Regions from separate parts of the Cellulosimicrobium sp. BMG9.22 genome, predicted to be linked through region 3. Evidence: predicted binding sites of a transcription regulator. Region 3 holds the regulator's gene; each other region holds the start of a gene.
What was found. The regulator HrcA, encoded in region 3, represses chaperone genes, less so after heat shock. The targets are predictions, from matches to a motif close to TTNGCACTCGNNNNNNNCGAGTGCNAA.
Positions count from the first base shown of each region.

Region 1: AC4H2H_RS14210 (Hsp20/alpha crystallin family protein) is a predicted target of HrcA. The motif match lies at 2,256-2,282, and genes of this name have one in related genera.
Region 2: AC4H2H_RS09790 (FmdB family zinc ribbon protein) is a predicted target of HrcA. The motif match lies at 5,195-5,221, and genes of this name have one in related genera.
Region 4: groL (chaperonin GroEL) is a predicted target of HrcA. The motif match lies at 3,753-3,779, and genes of this name have one in related genera.

Region 1 covers NZ_JBZGBY010000021.1:45,820-53,310, forward strand. The annotation lists gene AC4H2H_RS14200 (class I adenylate-forming enzyme family protein) at 1-1,331, opposite strand, end outside; gene AC4H2H_RS14205 (biotin transporter BioY) at 1,351-2,025, opposite strand; gene AC4H2H_RS14210 (Hsp20/alpha crystallin family protein) at 2,378-2,887, shown strand; gene AC4H2H_RS14215 (FHA domain-containing protein) at 2,894-3,799, opposite strand; gene AC4H2H_RS14220 (VWA domain-containing protein) at 3,796-5,079, opposite strand; gene AC4H2H_RS14225 (PP2C family protein-serine/threonine phosphatase) at 5,143-6,288, opposite strand; gene AC4H2H_RS14230 (serine/threonine-protein kinase) at 6,285-7,491, opposite strand, start outside.
Region 2 covers NZ_JBZGBY010000011.1:73,248-80,738, forward strand. The annotation lists gene AC4H2H_RS09775 (NTP transferase domain-containing protein) at 1-1,011, opposite strand, end outside; gene AC4H2H_RS09780 (5-formyltetrahydrofolate cyclo-ligase) at 1,200-1,832, shown strand; gene AC4H2H_RS09785 (penicillin acylase family protein) at 2,481-5,000, opposite strand; gene AC4H2H_RS09790 (FmdB family zinc ribbon protein) at 5,301-5,612, shown strand; gene AC4H2H_RS09795 (SAF domain-containing protein) at 5,763-6,533, shown strand; gene mscL (large conductance mechanosensitive channel protein MscL) at 6,720-7,181, shown strand; gene AC4H2H_RS09805 (hypothetical protein) at 7,272-7,491, opposite strand, start outside.
Region 3 covers NZ_JBZGBY010000003.1:208,888-216,378, forward strand. The annotation lists gene AC4H2H_RS04065 (PhoH family protein) at 1-436, opposite strand, end outside; gene AC4H2H_RS04070 (histidine triad nucleotide-binding protein) at 594-962, opposite strand; gene AC4H2H_RS04075 (16S rRNA (uracil(1498)-N(3))-methyltransferase) at 1,022-1,819, opposite strand; gene dnaJ (molecular chaperone DnaJ) at 1,833-2,957, opposite strand; gene hrcA (heat-inducible transcriptional repressor HrcA) at 3,079-4,095, opposite strand; gene AC4H2H_RS04090 (DUF3097 domain-containing protein) at 4,357-5,220, shown strand; gene AC4H2H_RS04095 (RidA family protein) at 5,257-5,664, opposite strand; gene AC4H2H_RS04100 (TetR/AcrR family transcriptional regulator) at 5,723-6,349, shown strand; gene AC4H2H_RS04105 (hypothetical protein) at 6,395-7,408, opposite strand.
Region 4 covers NZ_JBZGBY010000030.1:12,205-19,695, reverse strand. The annotation lists gene AC4H2H_RS16695 (LytR C-terminal domain-containing protein) at 1-178, shown strand, start outside; gene AC4H2H_RS16690 (cold-shock protein) at 363-566, shown strand; gene AC4H2H_RS16685 (phytoene desaturase family protein) at 585-2,090, shown strand; gene AC4H2H_RS16680 (glycoside hydrolase family 15 protein) at 2,184-3,638, opposite strand; gene groL (chaperonin GroEL) at 3,942-5,567, shown strand; gene AC4H2H_RS16670 (urease subunit gamma) at 5,814-6,116, shown strand; gene ureB (urease subunit beta) at 6,156-6,674, shown strand; gene AC4H2H_RS16660 (urease subunit alpha) at 6,678-7,491, shown strand, end outside.

The sequences.
Region 1 (7,491 bases), on a different contig from region 3:
TGCGCGCGCAGCCCTGGCCGGTCGTCGCCCTCCACGACGGCCGTCACGACGGCCCCGAACCGGCGGTGCGCGGTCCCGAGCACGACGACGTCCCGCACCCCCGGCACGGCGCGCAGCACGACCTCGACGTCCTCGGGCACGACCGTCGCACCACCGGTGAGGATCGCGCCGTCGCCGCGACCGCGCAGCACGAGCCGCGCCGCCGGGACGTCGAGCGGGTCGGCGAGGTCGCCGACGGTGCACCACGCGCCGTCGCGCCGCAGCGGGCCGGTGGCACGGGCGAGGTAGCCGCCTGAGACCCACGGCGAGCGCACCCAGACCTCCCCGACGCTCGCGGCCGGGACGGGCCGCACGTCGAGGTCGACGCCGGGGAACGCGCGCAGACCGGTGCCGTCCGGGTCGTACGCGACGAACGACAGCTCGACCGCGCCGTAGTACGCGAGCACCGCGATCCCGTGCCGGGCAGCGCGGGCCCGTGCCGTCGGGGAGAGCGACGCACCGCCGACGACCGCGCGCCGCAGCCGGGACGGCGCCCCCGCCGTGACGGCGTCGAGCACGTCGTCGAGGACCTGGGGCACGAGGTGCACGACGTCGCAGCTCGCGAGCGCCGTCGTCGTCGCGGCCGGCGTGCGCGTGAGGTAGGCGCACGCGCCGGCCGCGAGGGTGTGCACCGCGGCGAAGCAGTACAGCGACGACGCGAGCGGCCCCGGGACGAGCACCGTGTCGCTCGCGCGCAGTCCGACGAGCCGCGTGACGTCGTCGAACGACCCGGCCCAGGACGCGCGCGTGCGCACGACCGCGCGCGGCCGGCCGGTGCTGCCCGACGAGAAGCCGGCCCACGCGAGATCGTCGGGCGCTGCCTCGTGCGCTGCCCCGTGGGCAACCTCACGCGCAGCCTCGCGACCCGCGCCCCCCTGCGGGGCGGGTCCCGTCGCGGTGCCCGTCGCGATGTCCACCGAGGCGCCCCTCCCGCTGGTCGGAGCCGCTCCGCCGGTCCCGCGCGGCAGCGGGACCTCGACGAACGTGCGCGGCGCGAGCGTGCGCAGCACCTCGGCGCGGTGCGCGCGGGGCCAGGCCGGGTCGCACACGAGCGGCGTCGCCCCGAGGTGGTCGGCCGCAAGCACGGCCGTGAGCAGGTCCAGCGGGTCCGGCAGCGACACGGCGACCAGGTCGCCGGGCCGCGTGCCCGTCGCGGCGAGGTGCGTCGCGCCCGCGCGCACGTCGGCGGCGAGCGCCGCGTACGTGCGCGACCTCTCGGGCGTGCGCAGGGCGAGGCGGTCGCGCGTCGCCGGGTCGGCGGCGTGCGTCAGGACCTGGTGGGCGACGGGCACGCGGACACTCTCCCAGGTGTCAGGAGCGGGCGCGCCGGTCGGCCGCGGAGCGGCCCGAGGTGCGAGCGGCGGGGTACGCGCGCACCACCCCGACGGTGATCGCCGCCGCGGCGACGGCCTTGAGGACGTCCCCCGGCAGGAACGCGAGCGAGAGCTGCGCCGTCGTCGCGAGCGGCACGCCCGTGACGACGGACTGCACCGGGACGCCGAACGCGTAGACGACCGCGACGCCGCCCACGAGGCACGCGACCAGCACGCCCAGGAACGTCACCCGCCGCAGCCGGTCGACGAGCCAACCGACGACCGCCGCGCCCGCGAGGAACCCGAACAGGTACCCGGCGGACGGGCCCACGAACGTCCCGAGGCCGCCGCGTCCGCCCGCGAGGACCGGGAGCCCGGCCGCCGCGAGCGCGAGGAAGGTCGCGACGGCGAGCGTGCCGCGCCACGCGCCGAGGATCGCCCCGGCGAGCATCACGCCGAGGGTCTGGAGCGTGATCGGAACCGCGTTGCCGAAGAGCGGGACCGACCCGGGCATCCCGAGAACGGCGAGGAGCGCGGCGAACGTCGCGATCCGTGCGGCGTCCGCGGCGTCGAGCACGAAGCGGGTCCGCGGGGGCACGGCGGGCGCGCCGTCGGTGGCGGTCGTCGCGGGGCTGGCGGTGGGCGCGGGGCGGGCGGGCGCTGAGTCGGTCATGGCGGCTCCTGTGCTCGGGACGTGCCTCCGGCGTGCGCGGTGGCACGTCCACTCTCCCGGGGCAGGGAGGCGGACGCCGACGGCGGCAGGGACCAGGGGAACGCCCGTCCGTGCACGGATCGCACAAGCCGTTGGAGGGTTCCTCCACACGGGTGCGTCCGGGACGGGACGTCGTCGGTGGATCCCCACAACGGGGTTGCCGCAGCCTCGTCCCACGTCCCCGCGGGGTCTTGGCACTCGACGGCGGAGAGTGCTAGAACAGGTGGTGTAGCCGCCCCGCGAGGCGCCTGCTTCGTGGGAGCACCGACCGGCCCCGGACGGTCCGGGGTCGACCGACGAGGAGGTGAGAGGTGTGGCTGCGATGATCGACCCGTTCACGAGCACCTTCGACGCGATGGACCGCCTGGTCGGGCAGCTCGCGTCCGGCGCGCGCGCGTCGGCGTCGTCGAGCTGGATGCCCATCGACCTGTTCCGCGCGGGGGACCACTACGTCCTGACGATGGACCTCCCCGGCGTGGACCCGGGCACCATCGACGTCTCCGTCGAGGACCGCACCCTGACGATCCGCGCCGAGCGCAGCGCGCGCACCGACCCGGACGTCCAGTGGCTGGCGCGCGAGCGTTCGTCCGGCACGTACGCGCGGCAGCTCACGGTCGGCCGGGGCCTGGCGCTCGACAGCATCTCGGCGTCCTACGAGGACGGGGTCCTGTCCCTGACGATCCCCGTGGCCGAGGAGGCCCGGCCCCGCCGGATCGAGGTCGCGCACCGCGCGGGCGGCGGCGCGACGCAGATCACGGCGGAGGCTGCGCACGGCCAGGAGCAGAGCGCGTCCGACGCCGAGCGCCGCACGGTCGAGGGCTGAGCCCGCTCAGACCTCGCCCGGGAGCGCCTTGCGCACGACGAGGCGCGTCCACGCCCCGAGGTAGATCCGGTCCCCGTCGGCCAGCTCACGCCGCTGGCCGGCGGGGATCGGGTCCGTCGGGACGGCCTCGCCGGCCGGGCTCACGTACGTCCCGTTCGACGACTGCAGGTCCTCGACCCACCAGCGCTGGCCGTCCGTGCTGAGCTGGCAGTGCCGTCGTGACACGCCGGTGTCGGCGCCGCAGTCGACCTGCGGGTGGATGCCGCGCGACACCGAGGGGCGCCCGACGAGCACGCTGCGCTCGCGCAGGACCACCAGGCCGGGCAGCCCCGCAGAGGGCATCGGGTCCTCGGGCTGCTGCGCTGTGTACCAGTCGGGGTCGATCCAGATCTCCACGACCCACTGGTCCGGCCCCGGGACGGGCGGTGTCGGCAGCCCGCTGCCCGACGGCGCGGCCACGGCCGGTTCGGTCGTCGCGCCCGGGTCCGTGCCCGCCGCGGGCAGGGGAGGCGGCGTGGCGGCGGAACCGGCCGACGCCCCGGGCTCGGACGGCGGGGTGGCCGTCGAGCCGGGTGCCGGGTCCGGGCCGGGACCACCCGCGGGTGCGGGGGCGGGGCGCGACGGCGGGTCGAGCGAGAGCGCGGACGGCGGCTCGACCGGGTCGGGCAGCGCCCCCGTCGTGAAGTCGTACCCGCAGTTCTCGCAGAACAGCGCGCCGTCCGGCGCCGGGAAGTCGCAGTTCGGGCAGGTCGTGGGGGCGGCTGCGGTCGCCGCCCCGGGGGACGGCGTCGAGCCGCTCGCCGGCGACGCGACCGCGGCGGCCGACGAAGCGGCCCCCATCGGCTCGCCGCACACGTCGCAGTAGTCGGTGGACTGCGAGGGGTGCCCGTTGGGGCAGACGACGGCGCTCACCGGCGGACCCGCGTGGTCTTCGTCGACGCGGTGTCGAGCGCCATCTCGTCGAGGGTCGACGCGTTGCGCTTGAGCCGCACGGTCCCGTGCTCCTCGTCGTCGATCTCGACGACCTTGCGCAGGCGGGACGTCGCCTCGTCGTTGCCCGTCTGCTGCGCGAGCTGGACCGCGCGGCCGAGCTTGACGGTGGCCGTCGCCTCGTCGCCCGACGCCTTGGCGGCGAGCCCTTCCTGGATCGCGGCAGCGAGCTCGGTCTGGCCCGTGTAGTGCGCGACCTCGGGGTTGATGCGCGTCGTGAGCGACTCGTCGTCGGACCACTTGGCCTTGACGAGGCCCGACGAGACGACCTCTCCGTTCACCGCGAGCTGGACGCGTGCCGCGAGCTGCTCCGAGCCGACCGGCTTCGACGCGACGCGCACGGACACGTGGTAGTCGCGCGACTCGTCGCCCCACGAACCGGTCGGGTAGGCGCCGGTCAGCGGGTTGACCTCGGCACGACGGTTCGTGAGGTCCTCGACGGTCGGCGCGACCTGCCGGACGAACAGCACCTGGGAGCCCTGCGGGGTCCACACCCGGAGGTCGGCCGACGCGACCCCGCGCGCCATCGATGCCTGCATGAGCTTCTCGAAGTCGGCGGCGATCTCGCCGGGGTCGGCGATGAGGTCGACGGTGCCGAGGAGCGCGGTCGAGATCTCGCGCAGCTCGTCGACCTGCCAGCGCGTCCCCACGCCGCGGGCGTCGCACTGGAAGTGGCCCGTCACGTCGCGCACCGCCGCGGAGAGGTTCCCGCGCGGCTCCGACTCGTTCTTGCCGTCCGTGAGGAGGATCGCGTGGCGCTGCGTCGCCTGCGGCACGGTCTCGAAGAGCTGGTCCGCGAGGCGCAGCCACGTGCTCATCGCCGTGCCGCCGCCCGGCGCCATCATCGAGATCGCGCGTTTCGCCTCGGCGCGCGCGCCCGGCTCCATCTGCACCATCGCCATGCGGGCGTTCGGGTACGGGAAGGCGCGGTTCGCGACGTGCGAGCCGCCGACGATCGCGAACCAGGTGCCGTCGTTGATCTGGTCGACCGCGACCTGCGCCGCGTGCTTCGCCGCCTCCATGTTGCGGCCCGACATCGAGCCGGACGTGTCGACCATGATGATCTCGGCGACCCCGCCCGCCGAACCGCCGCCGCCCGCGCTGCCCGCCCCGGTGCACGTCACCGTGACGATCGCGTGGACGTCCGTCGCGCCCTCGGACAGGAACTCGTTCTGGTAGACCTCGGCGGCGAACTCGGCCATGGGGGCTCCTTCGGTGATGCGGTGATCCGGAGAGGTTATCGGGTCTGCGAGGGTGGGGTCGGGTCAGGGGAGGAAGCGGGCGAGCGTCGCGGTGATGTTGTCCCGGCCGCCCTGGGCGTTCGCCCAGTCGACGAGCGCCCCGGAGATCTCCTGGGGGTCGTCCCCGACGTCGCCCTGCGTCGCGTGGAGCAGGGCGGCGAGGTCGGCCGCGGGCGAGCAGTAGTTCCAGAGCCCGTCCGAGCAGACGAGCACCCAGCCCGCGCGGTCAGGGAGCGTGGCGGCCGTCCGGGCGACGGGGTCCGGGGCGTCCGGGCCGAGCCAGCGCGTGATGGCGTGCGCCTGGGGCGAGGTCTCGGCCTGCGCGCGCGGGATGCCCTGCGCCATCATCTCCTGCGCCCACGAGTCGTCGACGCTGAGCTGGTGCGCCTCGCCGTCGTCGGGGATCCAGTACGCGCGCGAGTCGCCGACCCAGCCCACCACGACGAGCGGGCCGTCCACGACGGCCGCGACGAACGTGCACGACGGCGGGTTCTCGCGGTCGGCCATCGCCCCGACGGTCGCGAGGATCGCGTCCTGCGCCGCGCGCGACGCGTCGGCGATCCGCGCCGACCAGACGCCCATGCGGGCCGTCGGCTCGCCCTCGACGGGGGTCGTGCCGGCAGGGGCACCCGCGACGAGCACGTCGCGCGCCGCCTTGGCTGCCGCGAGGCTCGCGACGTCGGAGTCCGGGGCCGACGAGACGCCGTCGCACACGACGAGCGCCGCGAAGGCGCGCGCGTCGGACGCGGAGGGCCCGGCGGCGAGCGCCATCGCGTCCTCGTTGCGCACGTGGCGCACCCCGCGGTCGCACACGCCCCCGACCCAGGGCGCGGGCCGCTCGGCCCAGTGGTCACGCTCGGACGCCGCGGGCTCGCCGCACTCGGTGCAGTACCCGTCCTCGGCCACGCGCCCACCGCACCTGACGCACGGGCGGACCGCCGGGGCCGCGCCCTCCGCGTCCGACGGGTCCGACGCAGCCGGGACGCCCGCGGAGTCCTCGGGGAGCCCGGGTGCGAGGCCGGCCGCCGGAGGTTCCGGGTCGGGGTCGGTGAGCACCGCGAGCGGAGTGCCGCACGCCTCGCAGAAGCGCGCGCCGTCGGGCGACGGCTCGCCGCACGCCGGGCACGCGAGCACGCCGGGCGTGCCTGCCGTCGTCGGGGCGTCGCTCATCGGACCGTCCACCGTCGCACCTCGTTCGCTCGGTCGACGAGCGTGATCCGCTCGTCGCGTGACTCCGTGAGCGACGCGAGCTCGCGGTACGCGCCCTCGAGCGCGTCGCGCAGCGCGGGCTCGTCCGCGGGGACGTTCGCGATGCGGGTCGTCGGCTGGGGCCCCGAGGCCGACACGGTCTCGAGCGCCGAGCGCAGCACCCCGACGGCGAGCTCGGCGCGCTCGCGCGGGGCGATGGTCACCGTCTGGACGCTGGCCATCGCGTCCGCGAGGGCGGGCAGGCCGCGACCGGACTCGGCCAGCAGGTGGGCGCGCAGGATGCGCGACTCCACGTAGGACGAGCGCGTGGACGTCACGAGGTCGAGCGCGTGCAGCGCCCCGTCGAGGTCTCCGCGCCCCTCGCGCACGCGCATGAGGCCGAACGCCGACGGCGCGGTGTAGTTCGCGTCGGAGCGCGCGCAGATGACGTAGAGCGACTCGGCGATGTCCGGCTCGCCGCTCACCTCGCACGCCGTCGCGAGCGCGAGCTTGGGCGCGAGCTCGCCGGGGACCTGCCCGTAGACGGCGTTGAACGACGCGCGGGCCGAGACGGCGTCGCCGCGCGCGAGCTCGGCCAGGCCGCCGAGCCACGCCGCGCGCCACTCCCAGGGGTCGTCGGTGAGGATCTGCGCGATCGTGGCCTGCACGACGTCGGACCGCTCGGCCTCGATCGCGGCGCGCGCCCGGGCGAGGCGCACCTCGACCGTGTCCTCGGGCGCGTCGGCGAGCGCGGCGAGGAGCGCGTCGGGGTCCGCGACGTTCACGCCGGCGAGCCAGCTCGCCATCGGGTCGTGCTCGTCGATGCGCAGCGTCGGCAGCTCGTCCCACGCGAGCGGGCGCTCGGCGACGTCCGACACGGGTGCCTCGAACAGCACGGACGCTGCCGAGTGGAGCGCCGCGTTGCCCGGCCCGCGGTCGGTCGCGACGACCTCGCGCAGCACGCCCACGAGCTGGGCGCGCATCTCGTCGACGGTGCCGAACCGGTCCGACGGGTCGAGCGCGCACGCCTTGGCGAGCAGGCGGTAGAAGGAGTCGTACTGCTGGAAGACCGGCGTCTCGGCGACGGGCGGCAAGGACGCGACGTACGTCGTCGTGTTCCCGCGGAAGTCGAGGACGAGCGTGGCCAGCGTGCGCCCGATGGTGTAGATGTCGGAGGCGATCGAG
Region 2 (7,491 bases), on a different contig from region 3:
GGCGGACTCGCGCGACAGGAACCGGCGGTCGCCGCCGATGACGACTCCCTTCGCGTCGAGCCCCCGCCGTATCGTCTCGTTGGCGATCGCCTGGCACAGCCGGCGCACGTTCGCGAGCGTGTACCCCTCACCGATCACGGCACGCCAGCCGCCCGTGCCGAACACGATCTTCGTGTCCGTGTTCTTCTTCGGCACGAAGAGGCGCTTGAGGACGATGTCCGCGGCCTGGGCGAGTTCGTCCGGCGTGTTGATCCCCCGCACCTCGTCGACGTCGACGATGCGGTATGACGAGATCCGCCGGCCCGCGCCGATGACGCGGCGCGCGAGCTCGGTGAGGCGGTGCTCACTGTCGGCCGCCATGCGCTCCAGCTCGGCGAACAGCAGGCCCGGCGCCGCGACGTACGCGCCGACGTTGATCTCGGCGCGCGGCTCGGCGACGGCCCCCGCGAGCTCCGACGACTCGAGGATCGCCGCGATCTCCCCCTCGGCGCGCACGACGCGCCCGTACCCGTCCGGGTCGTCGACGACGGCCGACAGGAGCGACAGGTCCGCGCCGGTGAGCGTGTGCCGGTTGAGCAGCCCGAGCAGGGACTCCGAACGCAGGAGCGGGGTGTCGGCGTAGGCGACGAGGACGGTCGCGTCCGCGTCTGTGCCCGCGCCCAGGACCGAGGCGATCGTGCCGCGCGCGGCGAGCACGGCGTCGCCCGTCCCGAGGGGCTCGCCCTGCTCGACGTAGACGACGTCCTCGCCGAGCAGCTCGCGCACCGTGGGGTCGTCGGGCGAGACCACCACGACGATCCGGGACGCGTCCACGACCCGGCGGACGTTGGCGACCGCGAGCTCGACGACCGTCGCGCCCCCGAGGGGTTGCGTGAGCAGCTCGCGCGACGCGACGTCGTGCCCGGCGGCCAGGACGACGGCGGCGCGGGTCGTCGCGGGACGCGCGACCCGGGCGCGCGGGGTCCTCGCTGCGGTGATGGCGGTGGACATCGCGGGCGTCGTCGCGGTCATGGGCGTCCTCACTGGTCGGCACCTTCTGGTCGGCACTGCGGGCTGGTTCCGGACTTATTTGTCAGGAGTCCGTACTACTAATCGGTCCCGATCATAGGCACCTCGACCGCGCGCACGAAAGCGACACGGGACCGCGCCACGGCCGGAGCAGGCCCGTCGCACTCCCTCGGCCGGGTGACAATAGGGACATGAGTGGCCTGGCCCAGCCCTATCCCCTGCACGGAAGCATCGAAGCCGAGGACGCGAAGGAGATCCTCCGCAAGGCCATCCGCACCAACCGCCAGACGAGGTCCGAACGGCTCCGCAAGGAAGCGGCCGCTGCGATCGCCGACGTCGTCGAGACCATCCCCGAGGTCGCCGCCGCCACGTGCGTCGCGACCTACGCCGCGCGTCCCACCGAGCCCGGCACCCTCGCGCTCCTCGAACGACTCGCCGCACGCGACGTCCGGCTCCTGCTCCCCGTGCTCGGCGCCGGCCTGCAGCGCGACTGGGCCGTCTACGACGGCCCCGCCGACCTCCAGGTCCGCGCCCCCGGGCGACCACCCGAACCCGGGACGCCCACCCTCGGCCCCGACGCGATCTCGCAGGCCGACGTCGTCATCGCCCCCGCGCTCGCCGTCGACTCGCGCGGCGTCCGGCTCGGCCAGGGCGGCGGGTGGTACGACCGTGCCCTCGAGCACGTACGCCCCGGGACCAAGGTCGTCGCCGTCGTCTTCCCGGAGGAGGTGTACGACGCGGCGGACCGCCCCCTCCCGCTCGAGCAGCACGACAAGACCGTCGACGCCGTCGCGACCCCCCTCGGCTGGCGCTGGCTCCCGTAGCGGTCGGGTCGGGTTCACCGCCCGCGTGGTCGGGTCGGGTTCACCGCCCGCGTGGTCGGGCTGGGTGGCCGGGTCGGGTTTACCGCCCGCGTGGTCGGGCTGGGTGGCCGGGGTGGGTGGTGCGCTCGGGCTGCCGCGCCGTCACCCTGGTCCTTTCGTCCTCGCCTCACGAGCGCGGCTCTACGCCCTTCGCACACCACCCACCCCGACCCGGCTCCGGCCCACCACTGCCATCGCCAGGCCCACGAGTTGTCAGCACACCACGGGTCACAGCACCCGTCCGGCGCTGACAACTGCGCATCGCACGAAGCTGTCAGCGCTCCACCGGTCTCCAGACCCGTGGAGCGCTGACAAGTCAGATCGACCGGCAAGCGAAGTCCCGACCGGACCGGGCCACCGAACCCCGGCCACGCGGCCTCGCGCGACGACGGGCTGGACTAGCGGCGGGGGCGGACCGTGTGCGAAGGGCGTCAAGGGCGCGCTCGGGGAGCGAGGCCGAATGGACCAGGGCGACGGCGCGCCAGCCCGAGCACACGGTCCGCCCCCGCCGCGGGCGCAACCACGGACTGCCCAGCCGAGCCCGAGCACACGGTCCGCCCCCGCCGCGGGCGCAACCACGAACGCCCCGACCCGAGCGCTGCCGCCGAACTACGGGACCAGGGTCAGCTCGTCCTTGCCGGCCTCGGCGACTGCGGCGGTCGTGAACGGCCAGGGGTAGGTCTCGCCCGCGGCCCAGGTCTCGAGCTGGTCGGCGTAGTGCTTCGAGGCCGGGTGGGCCGACGTGCCCGTGACGGTGACCCAGGTGGAGCGGTCGAGGTCGTCGAGGTCGACGACCATGCGCATGGACGGGCCGGCCGTCACGCCGAAGGACCCGGACGCGGCGTCCCAGGCGGTCGCGTTGACGATCGACGAGCCGCCGGGCATGCCGACGGGGTTCGGGTTGACGTAGTCGCGCACGGGCCAGGGGATCGACTCCCCGCCGAGGACGGGGTGCTCGAGCGCGAGGACGTGCAGGTCGCCCCACGCCCAGTCCGTCGGCAGCTTGCTCTGCTCGACCGTCAGGTCGAGTCGCGCGGAGACCAGCGCCTGCGTGAGCACCTCGTCACGCGTCTCGACGAGGTTCACGGTCTGCCGGTCGTCCCAGAACGGGTCGGTCGGGTTCTCCAGGAGCCCCTGGACGACGGCGAGCCAGCGGCTCCCGCCGTTCGGCCGCGCCGACTCGGGCAGGTCGTCCCAGAAGGTGAGCTGGAGCAGGTTGCGCCAGACGGCCGCGAAGTAGGCGGCCGCGGCCGAGTCGGTGTCGGTGCGGTAGTCCCAGTCGGCGAGGAGCTCCTGGCCCTGGGCGGCGAAGTCGTCGTCGATCTCCTGGTCGAGCAGGCGCGGGACGAGCACCTCGGCGTACGGGCTGCGGTCGTCGATCTGGATCTCGTTCATGGTGTCGACGTCGATGGTGCGGCCCGCGGAGATCTCGGCCTCGAGCAGCTCGCGGATGCGCTGCGAACGGTAGCCGTGGTCCCAGTCCGTCGTGAGGAACGGCTCGACGCCGGTCGGGAGCACCGCCTGGTTCGCGGCGACGACGAAGCCCTCGGCGGGGTCGACGACGCGCGGCATCTGCTCGCTCGGGACGTAGCCCTGCCAGTCGTACCGCTCGTCGGAGCCGTCGCGCGGCCACGTGCCGTCGGACGGCACCTCGGCGTCGGGCACGGCCTGGCGGACCGGGATCTTTCCGGGCGCCTGATAGCCGATGTGGCCGTCCGTCGTCGCGAACACGATGTTCTGCGCGGGGACCTCGAAGAGCGCGGCGGCGGCCTGCATGTCCTCGGCGTCCGCGGCGAGGTTGAACGCGAAGACGGCGTCCGCCGTCCGGCCCGGCTCGAGCGCGGTCCACTGGAGCGCGACGGCGTACTCCCCCAGGCGCGTGTCGAGGGCGGGCGTGCCGACGGACGCCTCGAGCTGCGGGATCGCGGCCGAGACGATCGGGCCGTGCACGGTCGAGCGGATCTCGAGGTCGACGTCGTCGCCGCCCGCGACGCGCAGCGTCTCCGTGCGGGTCTCGAGCGGCACCCACTCGTCGCCGCGCAGGTAGGTGTCGTCGCGCACGCGCTCGACGAAGAAGTCGGTGACGTCCGCGCCCATGTTCGTCAGGCCCCAGGCGAGGTCGGCGTTGTGCCCGATGACGACGCCCGGGAACCCGGCGAAGGAGAACCCGGCGACGTCGAACGCGCACTGCGGACCGACGTCGTTGCAGTGCAGACCGACCTGTGCCCAGATGCCGGGTGCGCCGAGGGCGAGGTGCGGGTCGTTCGCGAGGATGGGCTTGCCGCTCGCGGTGTGCTCACCCGAGACGACCCAGGAGTTGGACCCCGTGCCCTCGCCGCGACCGATCAGCACGGGCACGGCGTCGAGCGCGCGGTCGGCTGACTCGAGGGCCGCCTGCAGGTGGTCAGACCCGTACTCCTCGCGGGCCCGGGGGCCGAGCTCGAGCGCGACCTGCTGCGGGTTCTCGAGCTCGCCGGGCTGGAGGATCGGCGCGTTGACGTCGCTCGGATAGGCCGGGAAGAGCTCCGCGACCCGGGCCGTGTCCTGGATCGTGCCGTAGGCGAGCGCCCGCTCGAGCTCGTCGTCGTAGTTGCCGCGCAGGTCCCACGCCATCGCCTTGAGCCAGGCGAGCGAGTCGATCGGGTCCCACGGCTCGGGGTCCGCGACGTCGACCTGCAGGCCGAGCACCGTGTACTCGAGCGCGATCTCGCTCGGGCTCCGGTTCTCGAGGTAGGCGTTGACGCCCTCGGCGTACGCCTGGAGGTACGCCTTCGTCTCCGGCGAGACGATCTCCCACTCCTGCTCGGCGACCTCGCGCCAGCCGAAGGTGCGCGTGACCGTGTCGGCCGCGATCGCGTCGGGGTTGTCGCCCACGAGCTCGGCCATCCTGCCGGACGTCACGTGCCGACGGTAGTCCATCTCGAAGAAGCGGTCCTGCGCCTGGACGTAGCCCTGGGCCCGGAAGAGGTCCTCGGGCGTGTCCGCGTAGATCTGCGGGACGCCCTGGGCGTCCCGGAGCACCGTGACCTCGCTCTGCAGGCCCGTGAGCTCGATCTCCCCCGAGGCCTGCGGCAGCGGCCGGCGGACCGTGGCGACGACGAACACCGCTCCGGCCACGAGGGCCAGCACGAGGAGCACGGCGACCCCGATCAGGACCCGGCGGCGCGTCGACCGGCGACGCCGTGGCGGCGGAGCACCGGCGTCGGCCGGGCTCGCGGGAGCAGCGCCGGGAGGAGCATCACCAGCAGGGGCCTCGGCGGGTTCGTGCACAGACACGGATGCGAGACTACCTCGGCCCGTGTCGCGCACCGGCCCGCGTATGATTGGCACTCGGAAGTTTCGAGTGCCAGGCGGTGTTGAGTCGGTCGGACCGCCGAGCCCGACCCGCCGCACGCCGCCCAGCGGCCGTCTCGTGAACGAGGAGAACCCGTGCCCACCTACGCGTACACGTGCACCGCCTGCGGTCACGCCTTCGACATCCACCAGTCGTTCAGCGACGACGCCCTGACCGTGTGCCCCGAGTGCTCCGGGCGTCTGCGCAAGGTGTTCTCGTCCGTCGGTGTGACGTTCAAGGGTTCCGGGTTCTACCGCACCGACTCCCGCTCGGGCGGCGCGTCGTCGAGCGCGCCCGCCGCGAAGCCCGCTGCCGCGTCCACGTCCTCCTCGACCGGATCGTCCGGCAGCTCGAGCGGTTCGAGCTCCTCCGGCTCCTCGGCGAGCACCTCCGCCGCGTCCTCCTGACCGGCGGTCCGCCTTCGGCGCGACGCCGCCGCCCAGGGCGGACCACAGACCTCCGGCCGTGACTGCTCCCGCCGCCTGCTCCGCGCGCCGTCCACAGGCGGCGGTCCCGACCGGGCGCGACGTACCGGCTCGGCGCTACGGTCGGCGACCATGGCTCCCTGGTCGTCTCGTCCTCGTGCGTCGTCCGACGCCGGCCCGCACCCGACGAGGTCCGCGCTGCCCCGCCGTGCGCGCGCGCTGTGGTGGCGTGCTCGTCTCGTCCTGGCTGCGCTGTGCTGCGGTGTCGCCGCGTCGCTGATCGTGTCGGCCGCGCGGCCCGCTCCACCCCCGACGACGCCGGTCGTCGTCGTGGCGCGCGCCGTGCCCGCCGGTGCGACGCTCACGGCCCAGGACCTCCGGGTGGACCAGGTTCCGGCGCGGCTCGTCCCGGAGGGTGCCTCCTCGCGGGCCGACGACGTCGCCGGGCGTCGCGCGTCGGTGGCCCTCACGCCGGGCACCCTCGTCCAGGGCTCGCTCGTCGCCGCGGGCGAGCTCGCGGCCGCCGCGCCCGACGGGACCGTCGTCGCGCCGGTGCGCCTCGACCCGGGCGTCGCCGCTCTCCTCGGCGCCGGGGACCGCGTGGACCTGCTCGTCGCCTCGGACGGCGTCGCGAGCGACGTCGGCGCGGTCGGCGCGACCGACCCGCTCGACCCGACGGGGAGCACGTCACAGGACCCGGGGACGAGCCCGGTCCACGACCCCTTTCTGGCGCGGGGCGCCGTCGTCGTGCCGAGCCCGGAGCCCGCGGACAGCGGCGGGCTGCTCGGGACCGGCGCGTCGGGGACCGACACCGTCACGCTGGTCGCCGTCCGTCCCGAGGAGGCCGTCCGGCTCGCCTCGGTCACGGGGTGGGCGACGATCACGGCCGTCCTCGTCCCCTGACCGCGGTGGTCGTCGCCCCATGACCGGCGCCAGTCAACCGGTCCGCGGGTGCGACCTCCTGTCCCGTGGTCGGCATCGACGGACCAGGGCGCCCGTTTTGCCCCGGCGGACGTCCGTTGAAAGGATCACCCGGCACAGTCATGGCACCGCAGCCACGCGGGACCACCGACGTGAAGGGATCCATCCATGCAGAACGTGCTCAACGGGTTCAAGGAGTTCGTCCTCCGAGGCAACGCGATCGACCTGGCGGTCGGCGTCGTCATCGGCACGGCCTTCTCCGCCATCATCACCTCCGTCGTCAACGGCCTGATCAATCCGCTCGTCGCGGCGATCTTCGGCCAGCCCGACCTCACCGGCGTCGGCAACTTCACCATCAACGAGGCGAACTTCAGCCTCGGTCTCATCCTCGACGCGCTCTTCAAGTTCCTGTGCGTCGCGATCGCGCTCTACTTCTTCATCGTCCTCCCGATGAACCACCTCGCCGCGCGCCGCAAGCGCGACGTCGAGCCGGAGCCGGCGGCGCCGGCCGAGGACGTCCGCGTCCTGCAGGAGATCCGCGACATCCTCGTGGCGCAGTCCTCCGGCCCGGGCGGGTCGGCTGCGGGAGGGCCGACGCCCGGCGGCCCGACCCCGCCGCGCAACCTCTGAGCACCACCCACCCGACGAGCAGGCGGTCGTGACCGGTCCCGTAGACAGGCGGCCACGACCGCCTCTCGCGTGTCGAGAGGGCTCGGCCCGTCAGTCGCGCCCGTAGTGCGGCGGGACGTCACCCAGCAACCGAGCGTCGTTCGCGCCGGTCCCGGCACCGCCCGGCCGCGCGTCGTCGCCCCACCCGTCCGCACGCTCGTCGGCGCTCGCCCCTGGCACGGACGTCGTCTCGGTCCCCCGCCGCACGGCACGACGCGCCCCCCGACGCCGCCCCCCGCCGTCGGGCACGGACGAACGGTCGGACGAAGTC
Region 3 (7,491 bases):
CGAACGTGATCGTGCTCGCGTCGATCGCCTCGACGTAGCGCTTCTGCCCGACGGTCTTGGGCCGGATCGTGCGCCCGCGGCTCGAGAGGATGTTGAGCGTGAGCACCTCGGCCGGGCGCGAGGCGGTCGCGGCGGTGAGCATGGCGATCGACCGGGCGACGACGTCCGCGCTGAGCTGGGTGCCGGCCTCGACGACCTCGACGAGCTCGTCGAGCAGCCGGGACGCCAGCGCGACGTCGCCCGGCGGACCCGTCACGGCGATCTCGTTGCCGCGGACGTGCACGTCCACCGTGGGGAACCCGGACTCGACGGCCCTGAGGACGGAGTCGCCGCTGCCGAGGAGCGCGACCATCGGCACGTGCGCGGGGATGACGATACGGTGCTCGACCCGGTGCTCGGCCGGCGTGGGGTCGGGTTCTCGGGAGAGAGATGTCATGAGCCGGCGTACGCCGCTGCACTCCTTCGTCGGGCAGGTGGGACCGGGGCACGCCCCGGGGACCAGCCCATCCTACCGAGACGGGCTCGCCGCCACACGCGCTTTCCCCACCTTGCGACGGACCCTCGACGACCGGTCACGACCGCGGTCGGCACGGTCAGGCGGGGGTCCAGCCCAGCTCCGCGCCCGCGATGACGTGCCCGTGCACGTGGAACACGCTCTGGCCGGCCCGCGGGCCGGAGTTGAAGATGAGCCGGAACTGGCCGTCCGCGAGCTGTCCCGCGACCTCGTCCGCGAGCGCGACGACGTCGCCGAGCAGCTCCGGGTCGGCTGCCGCGAGCTGCGCGATGTCCCCGTGGTGGTCGCGCGGCACGACGAGCACGTGCACCGGGGCCTGCGGGTCGATGTCGCGGAACGCTATCGCCCGCTCGTTCGTCGCCACGACGTCCGCAGGCAGCTCGCCCGCGACGATGCGGCAGAAGAGGCAGTCCGTGTCCGTCCGCGGGGACGTGTCCGAGCTCGTCATGGCCCCGAGGGTAGTCCAGTCCTCGATCACCCGCCCACGGCCGAGGGCGGGCGCGCGGCTCAGGCCTCGACGCCCCAGCGCCCGAGCCGTTGCGCGAGCAGGGCGATCGCGACGGGGCCCGCCGTCGACGTGCGCAGCACGTGCGGCCCGAGGCGTGCCGCGACGGCGCCCGCGGCGGCGAGGGCCTCGAGCTCGCCGTCGGAGATCCCGCCCTCGGGCCCGACGACGACCAGCACCTCGGGCGCGGGCGCGTCCGCCGGCGCCGCGACCTGGGAAGGGGCGGGCAGGTCGACGTCGGCCAGCGCCGTCGTCGCCTCCTCGTGGAGGACGATCGCGCGGCCACCCGCCGCGACGACGTCCACGACGCGCGCGGCGAGCCCGCGCGAGTCCAGGGCGACCTCGACCTGCGGGAGCCGGGCCCGGCGCGCCTGCTTCGTCGCGGTGCGCACCGTGGCGAGCCAGCGCGCGCGGGACTTCGCGGCCCGCTCGCCCCGCCACACCACGACCGACCGCTCGGCCTGCCACGGGACGACGACGTCGACCCCGATCTCCGTCGCCGCCTCGATCGCCAGCTCGTCGCGGTCGCCCTTCGCGAGCGCCTGGACCAGCGTGACGACGACGTCGGGCGCCGGCTCCTGGGCGACCTCCTGCACGAGGAGCGTGACGCGACCCGCCTCGGTGTCCTCGACCACGCAGCGCAGGCGCAGGCCGTCGCCGTCGGCCACGTCGACGCGCTCGCCGCGTGCCTTGCGCTGCACGACCCCCGCATGGCGGCCTTCGGCGCCGTCGAGGACGTAGCGGTCGCCGGGAGCGACGGAGCCCAGGCCGTTCTCGGCGAGGAAGACGGGTGCACTCACGCGCGCGCCCCGCTCAGCGCCCGGAGAGCTTGTCGCGCAGGCGGGAGAACACTCCCGGGTGCGCGGCCGACAGGCGCGACTCCGGCCGCTCCTCGCCCCGCAGCGCCGCGAGCGAGCGCAGGAGCTGCTCCTGCTCCTCGTCCAGCTCCCTCGGCACCAGGACCTCGATGTGCACGTTGAGGTCGCCGCGGCCGCTGCCGTGCAGGTGCCCGACCCCGAGGCTCTTCAGCGTGACGATCTGGCCCGGCTGCGTCCCCGGGCGCAGGTCGATCTCCTGGGCGCCGTCGAGCGTCTCGAGCTCGAGCACGGTACCGAGCGCGGCTGCGGTCATGGGCACCTGGAGCGTGCAGTGCAGGTCGTCGCCGCGGCGGACGAACGTGTCGTGGTTGCGCTCGCGGATCTCGACGTACAGGTCGCCCGCGGGCCCGCCCGCGGGGCCCACCTCACCCTGCGAGGTGAGCTTGATGCGCGTGCCCGTGTCGACGCCGGCCGGGACGTTGACGGTGATCGAGCGACGGCTGCGCACGCGGCCCTCGCCCGAGCACTCCGCGCACGGCTCGGGGATGACGGTGCCGAAGCCCTGGCACGCGGCGCACGGTGCGCTCGTCATGACCTGACCGAGGAACGAGCGCGCGACCCGCTGGACCGTCCCGCGGCCGTGGCAGACCTCGCACGTCCGCGGGGACGTGCCAGGCCGACAGCACGTGCCGCCGCACGTCCCGCACACGACGGCCGTGTCGACCTGGAGCTCGCGCTGGGCGCCGAACGTCGCCTCTGCGAGGTCGATGTCGAGACGCACGAGCGCGTCCTGGCCACGGCGGGCGCGCGGGATCGGGCCCTGCTGCGCCTGGCCGCCGCCGAAGAACGTCTCGAAGATGTCCTGGAAGCCGAACCCGCCGCCCATCGGGCCGCCCGCGCCGCCGCCGGGCGCGCTCGGGTCGAAGCCGAGGTCGTACTGCTGGCGCTTCTCGGGGTTCGACAGCACCTCGTAGGCGCGCGCGACGTCCTTGAAGCGGTCGCCCGCCTCCTCGCCCGCGACGTCCGGGTGCAGCTCGCGCGCCAGCTTGCGGTACGCCTTCTTGATCTGGTCCTGGCTGGCGTCACGCGTCAGGCCGAGGATCTCGTAGTAGTCGCTCACACGTCACTCTCTGCTGGTGCCGGTCGTGGGCCGACGGGCCGGCCGGGGTCGGGTTTGCTCAGGGGATGCTCGGGGAGGATGTCGCGGACGGTGGGCCGCACCGGGCCGTACCTGGGGCGGGTCACGTGCCGAGCACCCGCGACATGTAGCGCGCGACCGCCCGCACGGCCGCGATCGTGCCCGGATAGTCCATGCGCGTCGGGCCGATCGAGCCGACCAGCGCGACCGTGTCCCCGTCGCTACCGTAACCGGTCGTCACGACGGACGTCTCCGACAGCCCCTCGAGCTGGGTCTCGTGGCCGATGCGCACGCTGACGCCGGACTCCGCCGCCATCTCCGTGAGGAGCCCCAGGAGGACGACCTGCTCCTCGAGCGCCTCGAGGACCGGGCGCAGCGCGTGCTCGAACCTCATGCCCGCACGGGCGAGGTTGGCCGTCCCGGCAAGGACGATCCGCTCCTCGCTCTCCTCGGCGAGCGTCTGGGCCACGAGCTCGCCGACCGCCTCGACGAGCGGGGCGTCGTCGGGGTGGAAGCCCTCGCGGACCGCCGCGAACCCGGACGACAGGTCGGCGAGGCGCTTGCCCGCCGCGGCCGCGTTGAGGCGCGCGCGCACCTCGGCGAGCGTCCCCTCGTCGGGCACCGCGGCGACCTCCAGGGTGCGCTGCTCGACCCGCCCGGTGTCCGTGATGATGACGACGAGCAGCCGCGTGTCGCCGACGGGCACGAGCTCGAGGTGACGCAGCCCGGATCGCCGCAGCGAGGGGTACTGCACGACCGCGACCTGGCCGGTGATCTGCGCGAGGAGGCGACCGGCGCGCGCGATGACGTCGTCGAGGTCCACGCCCTCGGACAGGAACGTCTCGATCGCGCGCTTCTCGGGAGAGGACAGCGGCTTGACGCCCGACAGGCGGTCCACGAACAGCCGGTAACCCTTGTCCGTCGGGACGCGGCCTGCGGACGTGTGCGGCTGGGCGATGTACCCGGCGTCCTCGAGCGCCGCCATGTCGTTGCGGATGGTCGCGGGCGACACCCCGAGCTCGTGGCGCTCGGTGAGGATGCGCGAACCCACGGGCTCGCGCGTGAGGACGTAGTCCTCGACGATCGCCCGCAGCACCTCCAGACGGCGCTCCTCGCTCACGTCCACCTCCCGTGCACCGCTACGCACCGCCGGGCAGGCGTGCGGGTCTCGGCACTCTCGACCTTCGAGTGCCAATCCTACGCGTCCGCCGGACCCCTTCCCCGGTCCTCCGCTCGTCGCGAACGCCGCGGTCGGGAGCGCACACCGCGACATCGACCCGAGCGTTGCCAGATCGACCTCCCGAAGGTCGATCTCGGACGCACGGGTCGATCTCGGCCCGGGTTCCGCAGCGTGCGTGTGGTCCTGTCCTAGGGTGACGGCGTGTCCTTCGACCGTTACGGCTCCGACGTCCTCGGCGGCACACCCGCCCCCGCCCACCACCGGCAGCGACCGGTCTCCCGCCCGCACCCGGCCGAGCGCGGGCTCGTCGTCGAGGAGGTGCAGACCGGCTGGGTCGGCGCCGTCGTGCGGGTCGAGAAGTCGGGCGGCATGCACGTCGTCGTGCTCGAGGACCGTGCGGGGCGCACGCGCACCTTCCCCCTCGGTCCCGGCTTCTGGGTCGACGGCGCACCGGTCGAGCTCACCGCACCCGTCACCTCGCGCGCCCCCGTCCCGCCGTCGCGCACCGCGTCCGGCTCGCGCGCCGTCGTCGGGCAGCGGGCACGCGTCGCGCGCGGCAGCCGCATCTGGGTCGAGGGCAAGCACGACGCCGAGCTCGTCGAGAAGGTCTGGGGCGACGACCTGCGCGTCGAGGGTGTCGTCGTCGAGCCGCTGCACGGCGTGGACGACCTCGCCGCGGCGCTCGCGGACTTCGGCCCGACGGCGGAGCGCCGCGTGGGCGTGCTCGTGGACCACCTCGTGCCGGGCAGCAAGGAGCAGCGGATCGCCGACGAGGCGCTGCGGCGCGTGCCCGCGGGCACGGTCATGGTCCTCGGACACCCCTACGTCGACGTGTGGCAGGCGGTGAAGCCCGCGCGCGTCGGCCTGGAGCGCTGGCCCGTGATCGAGCGCGGCACCGAGTGGAAGCGCGGCATCCTGCGCGAGCTCGGCTGGCCCGCCGCGTCGGCGGAAGACGTCGGTCGAGCATGGCAGCGCATCCTCGGCACCGTCCGGAGCTACGCCGACCTGGAGCCGTCCCTGCTCGGACGCGTCGAGGAGCTCATCGACTTCGTGACCGCGCCCTGACCCCCGACCCTGCGGCACGCCCGGGGCCGCCGGGCCTCAGGGGAGGACCGCGACCGCCTCGACCTCCACGAGGAGGTCGGGCTCGCCGAGGGCGGCGACGCCCAGCAGCGTGATCGGGCGGACGAGGTCGAAGCCCAGGCGCTGCGCCGCCCGCACCGCACCCTCGCCGAGCTGCGCCATCTTGGACGGTTCCCAGTCCACGACGTACACCGTCAGCTTGGCGATGTCGGCGAACGACCCGCCGGCGGCCGTGACCGCCGCGTGCACGTTGGCGTAGGCCTGCTCCGTCTGCGCGGCCAGGTCGCCCGGGCCGACGGGGTTGCCGTCGGCGTCGCGCGCCACCTGACCCGAGACGAACACCAGCCTCGACCCCTCGGAGACCGACACCTGGGCGTAGACCTCGGGCTGCGGCAGTGCGGGCGGGTTGAGCAGCTGAACTGACATGGGTACCTCCATGCTCGAATGGGTTCGCCATTCTATAACGCCGCTATAGAATGATCCAGTGGTCCGCCCCCCTCGTCCCCAGGTCCGCGATCTCCTCGTCGAGCGCGCGGCCGGGATGCTCGCTCGCCGCGAGACGGTCAGCCTGCGCGGGGTGGTCGAGGGGACCGGCGTGTCGACCATGGCCGTCTACACCCACTTCGACGGGATGTCCGGGCTGCTCGGGGCGGTGCGCCAGGAGGGCTTCGTCCGCCTGGCCGCCCGGCTGGCAGCCCTCACGGCGACCGACGACCCGGTCGGCGACACCGCCGCCGCCGGGGCGGCATACCTGGCGTCGGCCCGGCAGAGCCCCGAGCTCTACGCGCTGATGTTCGACGGGTCGCTCCCGCTCCCCGACGCCCAGGCGGCGGACGCGACCCTGGGGCACCTCGTCGACGTCGTGCAGCGGGCGGTGGACGCGGGACGCTTCCGCGCGACCCTCGATCCCGTGGCCTTCGCCCAAGAGCTGTGGATGCTGGGCCACGGGGCCTGCATGCTCCTCGTGAACGGCGTGCTCCCGTACACCCACGTGGAGCCTGTCGTGACCACCGGGCTGGCTCACCTCTACGAGGCTGCGGGCGACGAGGCGCCCCGCGCCGTCCGCTCCGTGGCGCACGGCTGGGCTCGGGGCCTCGGCGCTGACCGCTGAGACGGCGGTCCGCGCCGAGGTCCCGCTCCCCGCGTCGGTCGGGGGTCAGGCCGGGACGCCCCCGGTGAGCCGGCGGTAGGCGTAGCCGACCGCGACGTAGCTCAGCGGGATCGTGACGAACAGACCGAGCCCGCACGGGATCGCACCGAGGATGTTGATCCCGAAGAGCGCGAGCAGGAGCAGGAACACCTGGCCGAAGTTCTTCGCGACGAGCGAGAAGCTCGTCCGGATCGCGGAGATCGCGTCCTGGCCCTGGTCGAGGGCGACGTAGTAGACGAACGCGGAGAAGAGCAGGACCGCGAACCCCGGCAGGATGCACAGGACGAGCCCGATGAACGTGAGGACGCCCACGATCAACGCCGCGAGGATCACGTTGACGACGTTGCCGATGCGGAAGAACGCGGCGACGTCGGGACGGCGGCCGTCGACCTCGTCGAGCGCACCCCGGGTGAAGAAGGCCGTGATGAGGTAGCCGATCACCGTGCCCACGATCCCGAGCACGATGCTCGTGAACGTGATACCGGTGACCGCGAAGACGTTGGTGTCCGTGAAGTCGTACTGGTCCTGGAACTGGTCGAACCCGCCCGTGATCCAGCTCCACGCGACGTTCACCGCGATGAAGATCAGCGCGACGAGGATCCACGGCCCGAGGTTCGACGTGACCTTGCGCCACCCGTAGGAGATCGCCTCGCCGACGGCGAAGCCCGGCCCGGTCGGCGCGGGCCCCGCCGGAGAAGCTGAGGGCGGGTACGCCCCACCGGGCGGCGGGTAGCCCGATCCGGCGGGCGGAAAGCCGCCCCCGGGCGGCGGGTACCCGGGTGCACCCGAGGCAGACCCGTACGCACCCGGGTCGCCGTACGCCGGCGGTCCCGACGGCGTGGCACCGGGGGTGGCGGGCGGCTCACCGGCCGACGGCGCCGTGGGAGGCGTCGGGTCGGACGGCGTCGGGTCGGGAGGTGTGGGGCCGTACGGGGACGGCTCCGGCGGTGTGGCGCCGGCGGCGCCGTGCTCGTCGTCGCGCGGGGGCTCGCCGGTCGGGTTCGCGGGGTCGTGCGTCATGGTCCACCTCGGTTCTCGTCGGCGCCGCCGGTGCTCGGTCCTACGATGACGGCTCGCGGCGCCCGGCGCGCGGCGAGACGACG
Region 4 (7,491 bases), on a different contig from region 3:
CTACCCGGGTGACTCCAGTGCGCCCGGTAACGTCGTCTGGTACGTCCCGGACCGCCGCGAGTCGGCGCTCGCCGTGGCGGCGATCCTCGGTATCCCGGCCGAGCAGGTGATCGAGCAGCCGTTGCGGTCGGGCGACGTCATGGTCGTCATCACGTCCGAGATTTCCCCCGCCGGCTGAGCCGCGAGTCGCGCCCAGATGCGCGATGACGCGCGCATCCGAGGGCTCTGACCTGGTCCTTCGTCGAGAGTCTGGGTGCGAACCGAGTGTCATTCGACCTTCCGCGAGTCCGCCGTGCGGGCTAGGCTCGGCGTACCGCGGGGCGGAGGTCGTCTCGCGGGCGACGATGCACGAGGAGACGTAGATGGCTCAGGGCACCGTGAAGTGGTTCAACTCCGAGAAGGGCTACGGGTTCATCACGCCCGTGTCCGGCGGACAGGACCTCTTCGTGCACTTCAGCGCGATCCAGACCGACGGCTACCGCACGCTCGACGAGGGCCAGCAGGTCGAGTTCGAGCTCGGCCAGGGCACCAAGGGCCCGCAGGCCGAGCAGGTGCGGCCGCTCTGATGCGGCCCTGAGGGTCGCGTGACGGAGAGCCTCGACGCCGTCGTCGTCGGTTCGGGCCCGAACGGGCTCGCCGCGGCCGTGACCCTCGCCCGTGCGGGGCTCGCCGTGCGAGTCCTCGAGGCGCAGCCCACGATCGGCGGCGGCGCGCGCACGCTCGACCTCGGTCTCGCCGAGGGCGTCGTGCACGACGTCTGCTCCGCGGTACACCCGATGGCGTGGGCGTCGCCGTTCTTCGAGGCGTTCGACCTGGGTGCGCGGGGCGTCGAGCTGCTCGTGCCCGAGGTGTCGTACGCCCAGCCGCTCGACGGCGGCCGGGCCGGCATCGCGTACCACGACCTCGACCGCACGGTCGAGCGGCTCGGCGGGCGCGACGGCGCGGCGTGGCGTGCGCTGCTCGGTCCGCTCGCGGACGGATGGCGGGACGTCGCCGCGGTCGCGCTCGGCGACAAGCGGAGCGTGCCCGGGCGGGTGCTGCGTCCGGACGGGGCCGCGGTCGCGGCCCGGTTCGGCGCGGCGGTCCTCGAGCAGGGGACCGCGGCATGGCGCCGACGGTTCGAGACCGAGGAGGCCGGGGCGCTCCTCACGGGTGTCGCGGCCCACGCGATCTCGCGGCTGCCGTCGCTCGCTGCGGCGGGGACCGCGATCCTGCTCGCCTCGCTCGGGCACGCGCCCGGCGGCTGGCCGCTGCCACGCGGTGGGTCCGGCGCGATCGTCGGCGCGCTCGTCGACGACCTGCGCGCGCACGGCGGCGACGTCGTCACGGGGCACCGTGTCGGTGCGCTGGCCGATCTCCCGCGCGCACGGGCCTACGTCTTCGACACGGCACCGCGCGTCGTCGCCGACGTCTTCGCCGACCGGCTCGCGCCGCGGGTCGACGCCGCCCTGCGCCGCTTCCGCCACGGCGACGCGGCGGCCAAGGTCGACCTCGTCCTCTCGGGGCCCGTGCCCTGGGCCGAGCCCGAGGTCGGCCGTGCCGGGACGGTGCACGTCGGCGGCACGCGGTCCGACATGGCGCACGCCGAGGCGGAGGTCGCGGCCGGGCGTCACGCCGAACGCGCCGTAGTCCTCGTGAGCGACCCGACCGTCGTCGACCCGGCGCGCGAGGCCGGCGGGCTGCGTCCGCTGTGGACGTACGCGCACGTGCCCGCGGGCTCGACGCGCGACGTCACCGAGGACGTCGTCGCACAGATCGAGCGGTTCGCGCCGGGGTTCCGGGACGTCGTCGTCGCGTCGCGGTGCGTCCCCGCCGCGGAGATGGCCACGCACGACGAGAGCTACGTCGGCGGCGACATCGCCGGCGGGGCCGTGAGCATGTGGCAGATGGTCGCGCGGCCGACGCCGCGTCTCGACCCGTACGCGGTGGGCCTCGAGGGCGTCTACCTGTGCTCGGCGTCGACGCCTCCCGGGCCCGGCGTGCACGGGCTCGGCGGCTGGTACGCCGCGCGCCGCGTGCTGCGGCGCGAGTTCGACGTGCGCGACGCGCCGAGCCTCGCACCGTCGTCGTCGGAGCGAGCTCCCCGGTAGGGCCACGGTCCTCCCTCGGGGACCAGGGCTCTACCCGGCGCGACCACGGTTCTACCTCGGCCGACCGGCGTTCTACCTCGGCCGACCGGCGTTCTACCTCGACGTGCCGGCGTCGAGCTCGACGAGCGCCAGGACGACGAGCGCAGAGCTCCACGAGAGCGGTGCGACGGCCGCGGGGGAGCCGTCGGCGAGGACCTTCTCGGGGATCGCCCCGGAGGCGGTGCGGTGGTCGTCGACCCAGCGCAGCCACTCCTGGGCGTCCGCGCGGTCCTCCGGGTCCGACGACGTCGCGGCCGTGAGCGCGTAGAGCGTCGTCTGCGGCGTCCACGAGATGCCGTCCTCGCGCCACCCCGCGCCGGGCGCGAGCCCGCCCGCGGGTCGCAGCATCTCGGTGACGGACGCGCGCCACGCCTCGGTCGCCCCTGCCAGCGGCTCGGGCTGGAACGGGGGCAGGACGAACGCCGTCGACGCGTCGCGCGCGCCGCCCGTCACGTGCCGGGGGTAGCCCTGGCTCCCGAAGGCGTCCTCGACCGCCGCGCGCAGACGGTCCGCGCCGCGCGTCGCCGCGGCAGAGCGCGACCAGCGGTCGGTCGCGCCGTAGACGTCGGCCGCGCCCTCGAGCCCGGCGAGCAGCGGCCCGGCGGTGCCGAGCGTGAGCGACGTGGGCTCGACCTCCCAGTAGTCGCTCGACGCGGGCGGCAGCGGGTCCTCTCCGTCGACGAGCGTCAGCGCGTGGTCGGTCGCGGCGTCGACGAGGGGGCGCAGCTCCTCGGCCACCTCGCGACGCTCGGCCGCTGGCGTCTCGGACAGCACCACGTCGGCCGCCCACAGGACCCACCCGACGCCGTCGGACTGGAGCCCGCGGTCGTCGGGCACGCCCGAGCCGTCGGGCAGGTAGCGCGCGTGGAACGACCCGTCGTCCTCCTGCACGTCGGCGAGGAAGCGCAGGACGGCGCGCGCGTCGTCGACGTGGCCGGTGCGGGCGAACGCGACGGCGGCGAACGAGGCGTCGCGCGGCCAGACGTATCGCCACTTGGGCGACGCGGCCGCGAGCGACGCGCCGTTGCGGAGCGTCAGGGCGCGCAGGTCGAGCAGAGCGGCCTGGCCGAGCTCGGCGAACGGCCCGTCGGCGCCGGGGACGACGCCGGCCGCGAGCCACGCGCGCGAGGCGGCGGCGGCGTCGTGCGCACTGCTCGGGTCGAGGAGCGTGGCCGCGTCGAGCCGCGGGCCGGCGACCTGTGCGAGGCGGTTCGCCTCGCCGTCGGCGGGGTCGACCCCGGCGGCGAGGCCGGCCGGGTCGAGCGACGCGGGGTCGAGCACCCGGCTGCCGTCGAGGAAGACGGCGGCGGTGCCCGGGGCGAGCCGCAGGAGGGCGGGGCCGGCCGGGCCGGACGCGACGGCGACCCCGTCCTGGTAGAGATCGATGTGCTCGCCCGTGGGCGCGGCGACGGCGGTCGCGGCGGTGAGGCCGAGTGCGGGGACAAGCACGAAGCCGGCCAGGGCTGCTGCGAGGCGCCACGACGGTGTTGCGCGGATCACACCGCGCATCCTAGGGGAGCGCGACCACGGCGCGAGGACGGCGCGGGTTCCGCTCGTCGCGATACGCGCCGGAGGGCGGAGGTGCTGTCTTGCACTCGCCGGGTGCGAGTGCCAATAATGGCGTTAGCACTCTCGTCATGAGAGTGACAGCAGTGACCAGCATCAGCAGCCGCTCATCGCGGCTGCGGAGCACCACACCAGGTCGACAGGTGAGGCCCGCCCCGGCGGCGTGACATGAACGCCGCCCGTCGCGGGCCGTCCGTCGCGGGCGCCGGCCGACCGACACACGCCACCAGCGGAGGATCATTCCCCATGGCAAAGATCATCGCCTTCAACGAGGAGGCCCGTCGCGGGATGGAGCGCGGGCTCAATGTCCTCGCCGACACCGTGAAGGTCACCCTCGGCCCCAAGGGCCGCAACGTCGTGCTCGACAAGAAGTGGGGCGCGCCCACGATCACGAACGACGGCGTCTCCATCGCCAAGGAGATCGAGCTCGAGGACCCGTACGAGAAGATCGGTGCGGAGCTCGTCAAGGAGGTCGCCAAGAAGACCGACGACGTCGCGGGTGACGGCACCACCACCGCGACCGTGCTCGCCCAGGCGCTCGTGCGCGAGGGCCTGCGCAACGTCGCCGCCGGCTCGAACCCGATCGCCCTCAAGCGCGGCATCGAGAAGGCCGTCGACGCGGTGACCGAGCAGCTGCTCATCGCCGCCAAGGAGATCGAGACCAAGGAGGAGATCGCCGCCACGGCCGCCATCTCCGCCGGCGACCCCGCGATCGGCGAGCTCATCGCCGAGGCCCTCGACAAGGTGGGCAAGGAGGGCGTCATCACGGTCGAGGAGTCGAACACGTTCGGCCTCGAGCTCGAGCTCACCGAGGGCATGCGCTTCGACAAGGGCTTCCTCGCGCGCTACTTCGAGACGGACCCCGAGCGCCAGGAGGCCGTGCTCGAGGACCCGTACGTCCTCATCGTCGAGTCCAAGATCTCGAACGTGAAGGACCTGCTCCCGGTCCTCGACCAGGTCATGAAGGCCGGCCGCTCGCTCCTCATCATCGCCGAGGACGTCGAGGGCGAGGCGCTCGCGACCCTGGTGCTCAACAAGATCCGTGGCACGTTCAAGTCCGTCGCCGTCAAGGCCCCGGGCTTCGGCGACCGCCGCAAGGCCATGCTCCAGGACATCGCGATCCTCACCGGCGGCCAGGTCATCACCGAGACGGTGGGCCTCAAGCTCGAGAGCGCGACGCTCGACCTGCTCGGCCAGGCGCGCAAGGTCGTCGTCACCAAGGACGAGACCACGATCGTCGAGGGTGCCGGCGACGCCGACCTCATCGCGGGTCGCGTGAACCAGATCCGCAGCGAGATCGAGAAGTCCGACTCGGACTACGACCGCGAGAAGCTCCAGGAGCGCCTCGCGAAGCTCGCCGGCGGCGTGGCCGTCATCAAGGCGGGTGCCGCGACCGAGGTCGAGCTCAAGGAGCGCAAGCACCGCATCGAGGACGCCGTGCGCAACGCGAAGGCGGCCGTCGAGGAGGGCATCGTCGCCGGTGGTGGCGTCGCGCTCATCCAGGCCGGTGCCGTGGCGTTCGCGAAGCTCGAGCTCGAGGGCGACGAGGCGACCGGTGCGGCGATCGTGAAGGCTGCGATCGACGCCCCGCTCAAGCAGATCGCCATCAACGCCGGCCTCGAGGGCGGCGTCGTGGCGGAGAAGGTGCGCAACCTCCCGTCGGGCCACGGCCTCAACGCCGCGACCGGTGTCTACGAGGACCTCCTCGCCGCCGGCGTGAACGACCCGGTCAAGGTCACGCGCTCCGCGCTGCAGAACGCCGCCTCGATCGCGGCGCTCTTCCTCACGACCGAGGCCGTCGTGGCCGACAAGCCGGAGAAGAACCAGCCGATGCCGGGTGGCGACGGCGGCATGGGCGGCATGGACTTCTGATCCACGCCTGACCCTGCTCCCGGTTCGCGCCGGGGTGCTGCAGGACATCGAGGGCCGTCGGCCGGGTTCGCCCGGTCGGCGGCCTTCGTCGTGCCACCGCGTCGATCGTCGAACCCGGCGTTCTCGGCCCGTCCGGCGCCGAATCCGTGGACAAACCCAGGTTCGGCGTCTCGGGCGAGGCGCTGTACACGTGCGTATAACGCCGTGTATACACGCCGGAAACGAACACGGGGCAGGATCTGCGCCATGCACCTGACTCCGGCGGACACCGAGAAGCTGCTGCTCGCCGTCGCGGGCATGGTCGCTCGCGACCGGCGCGGCCGCGGCGTCCTGCTCAACTACCCCGAGACCGTCGCGCTGCTCACCACGTGGGTGATCGAGCGCGCTCGCGAGGGCGCGAGCGTCGAGGAGCTCATGGTCTCCGGTCGCGAGGTCCTGGGCCGCGACGACGTCATGGACGGGGTCGCGGAGATGCTGCCCGACGTCCAGGTCGAGGCGACGTTCCCCGACGGGCGCAAGCTCGTCACCATCCACCAGCCGATCGCCTGACCGGCCCCGCCGGCAGCACGAACCCAGGACGGGACGCACATGGCAGGCATCAGCACGAGCGGTCCGGGCGCGATCCGGCTCAAGAGCGGCGCCGAGGAGGCGCCCGTCGTCCTCAACGCCGACCGCACCGACGACGAGCGCGTCACCCTGGTCGTGACCAACACCGGGGACCGGCCCGTGCAGATCGGCTCGCACCTGCACCTGCCGGACGCCAACGCCGCCCTCGCGTTCGACCGCGCCGCGGCGCACGGGTTCCGCCTCGACGTCCCGTCCGGTACGTCGCGACGCTTCGAGCCCGGCGCGTCCGCCGAGGTCCACGCGGTCGCCCTGCGCGGTCGACGGCGCGTCCCCGGTCTCCAGCGCGGCAAGCCCGACGGCGGCGCTCTGGACGCCGGCGCGGCAGAGCGCGCCGAACCCGGGACTACTCCTCAGCCTCAGGCAGGTGTGGGGAGTGATCCTGGGTTCGGCACCCAGAGTGCCGCGCTCCGGCGCCTGGGCGAGCGGCCCGACCTCGGCGACGCCGCGCCGTCGGGCACGACCACCACCGAGGAGGACTGACGCATGGTCGCGATCTCGCGCGAGCGCTACGTCGCGCTGTACGGACCGACGACGGGCGACCAGGTGCGCCTGGGCGACACCGACCTGTGGATCGAGGTCGAGGAGGACCGCACGTTCGGGGGCGAGGAGGTCGTCTTCGGCGGTGGCAAGTCGATCCGCGAGTCGATGGCGCAGGGGTCGACGACCCGCGCCGAGGGCGCGCTCGACACGGTCGTCACGAACGCCGTCGTGCTGGACTGGTGGGGGATCGTCAAGGCGGACGTCGGGATCCGGGACGGGAAGATCGTCGCGCTCGGTCGCGCGGGAAACCCCGACGTCGCTGACGGCGTCCACCCGGACCTGCACATCGGCCCGTCGACGGACGTGGTCTCCGGGGAGGGACGCATCCTCACCGCGGGCGGCATCGACTCGCACGTGCACTTCATCTCGCCGTCGCAGATCGTGGAGGCGCTCGCGACCGGCATCACGACCGTCGCCGGGGGCGGCACCGGCCCGAGCGAGGGCACCAAGGCCACGACGGTCACGCCCGGCGCGTGGCACCTCGAGGCGATCCACCGCTCGCTCGACCGGCTCCCGGTGAACGTCCTGCTGCTCGGCAAGGGCAACACGGTGAGCGCCGAGGGTCTGCGCGAGCAGGCGATGGCCGGCGCGGGCGGCTACAAGGTCCACGAGGACTGGGGCTCGACCCCGGCCGCGATCGACGCGGCGCTGAAGGCGGCCGAGGACTGGGGGCTGCAGGTCGCGTTGCACTCGGACTCGCTCAACGAGGCCGGGTTCGTCGAGTCGACGCTGCGCGCGATCGGGGGCCGGTCGATCC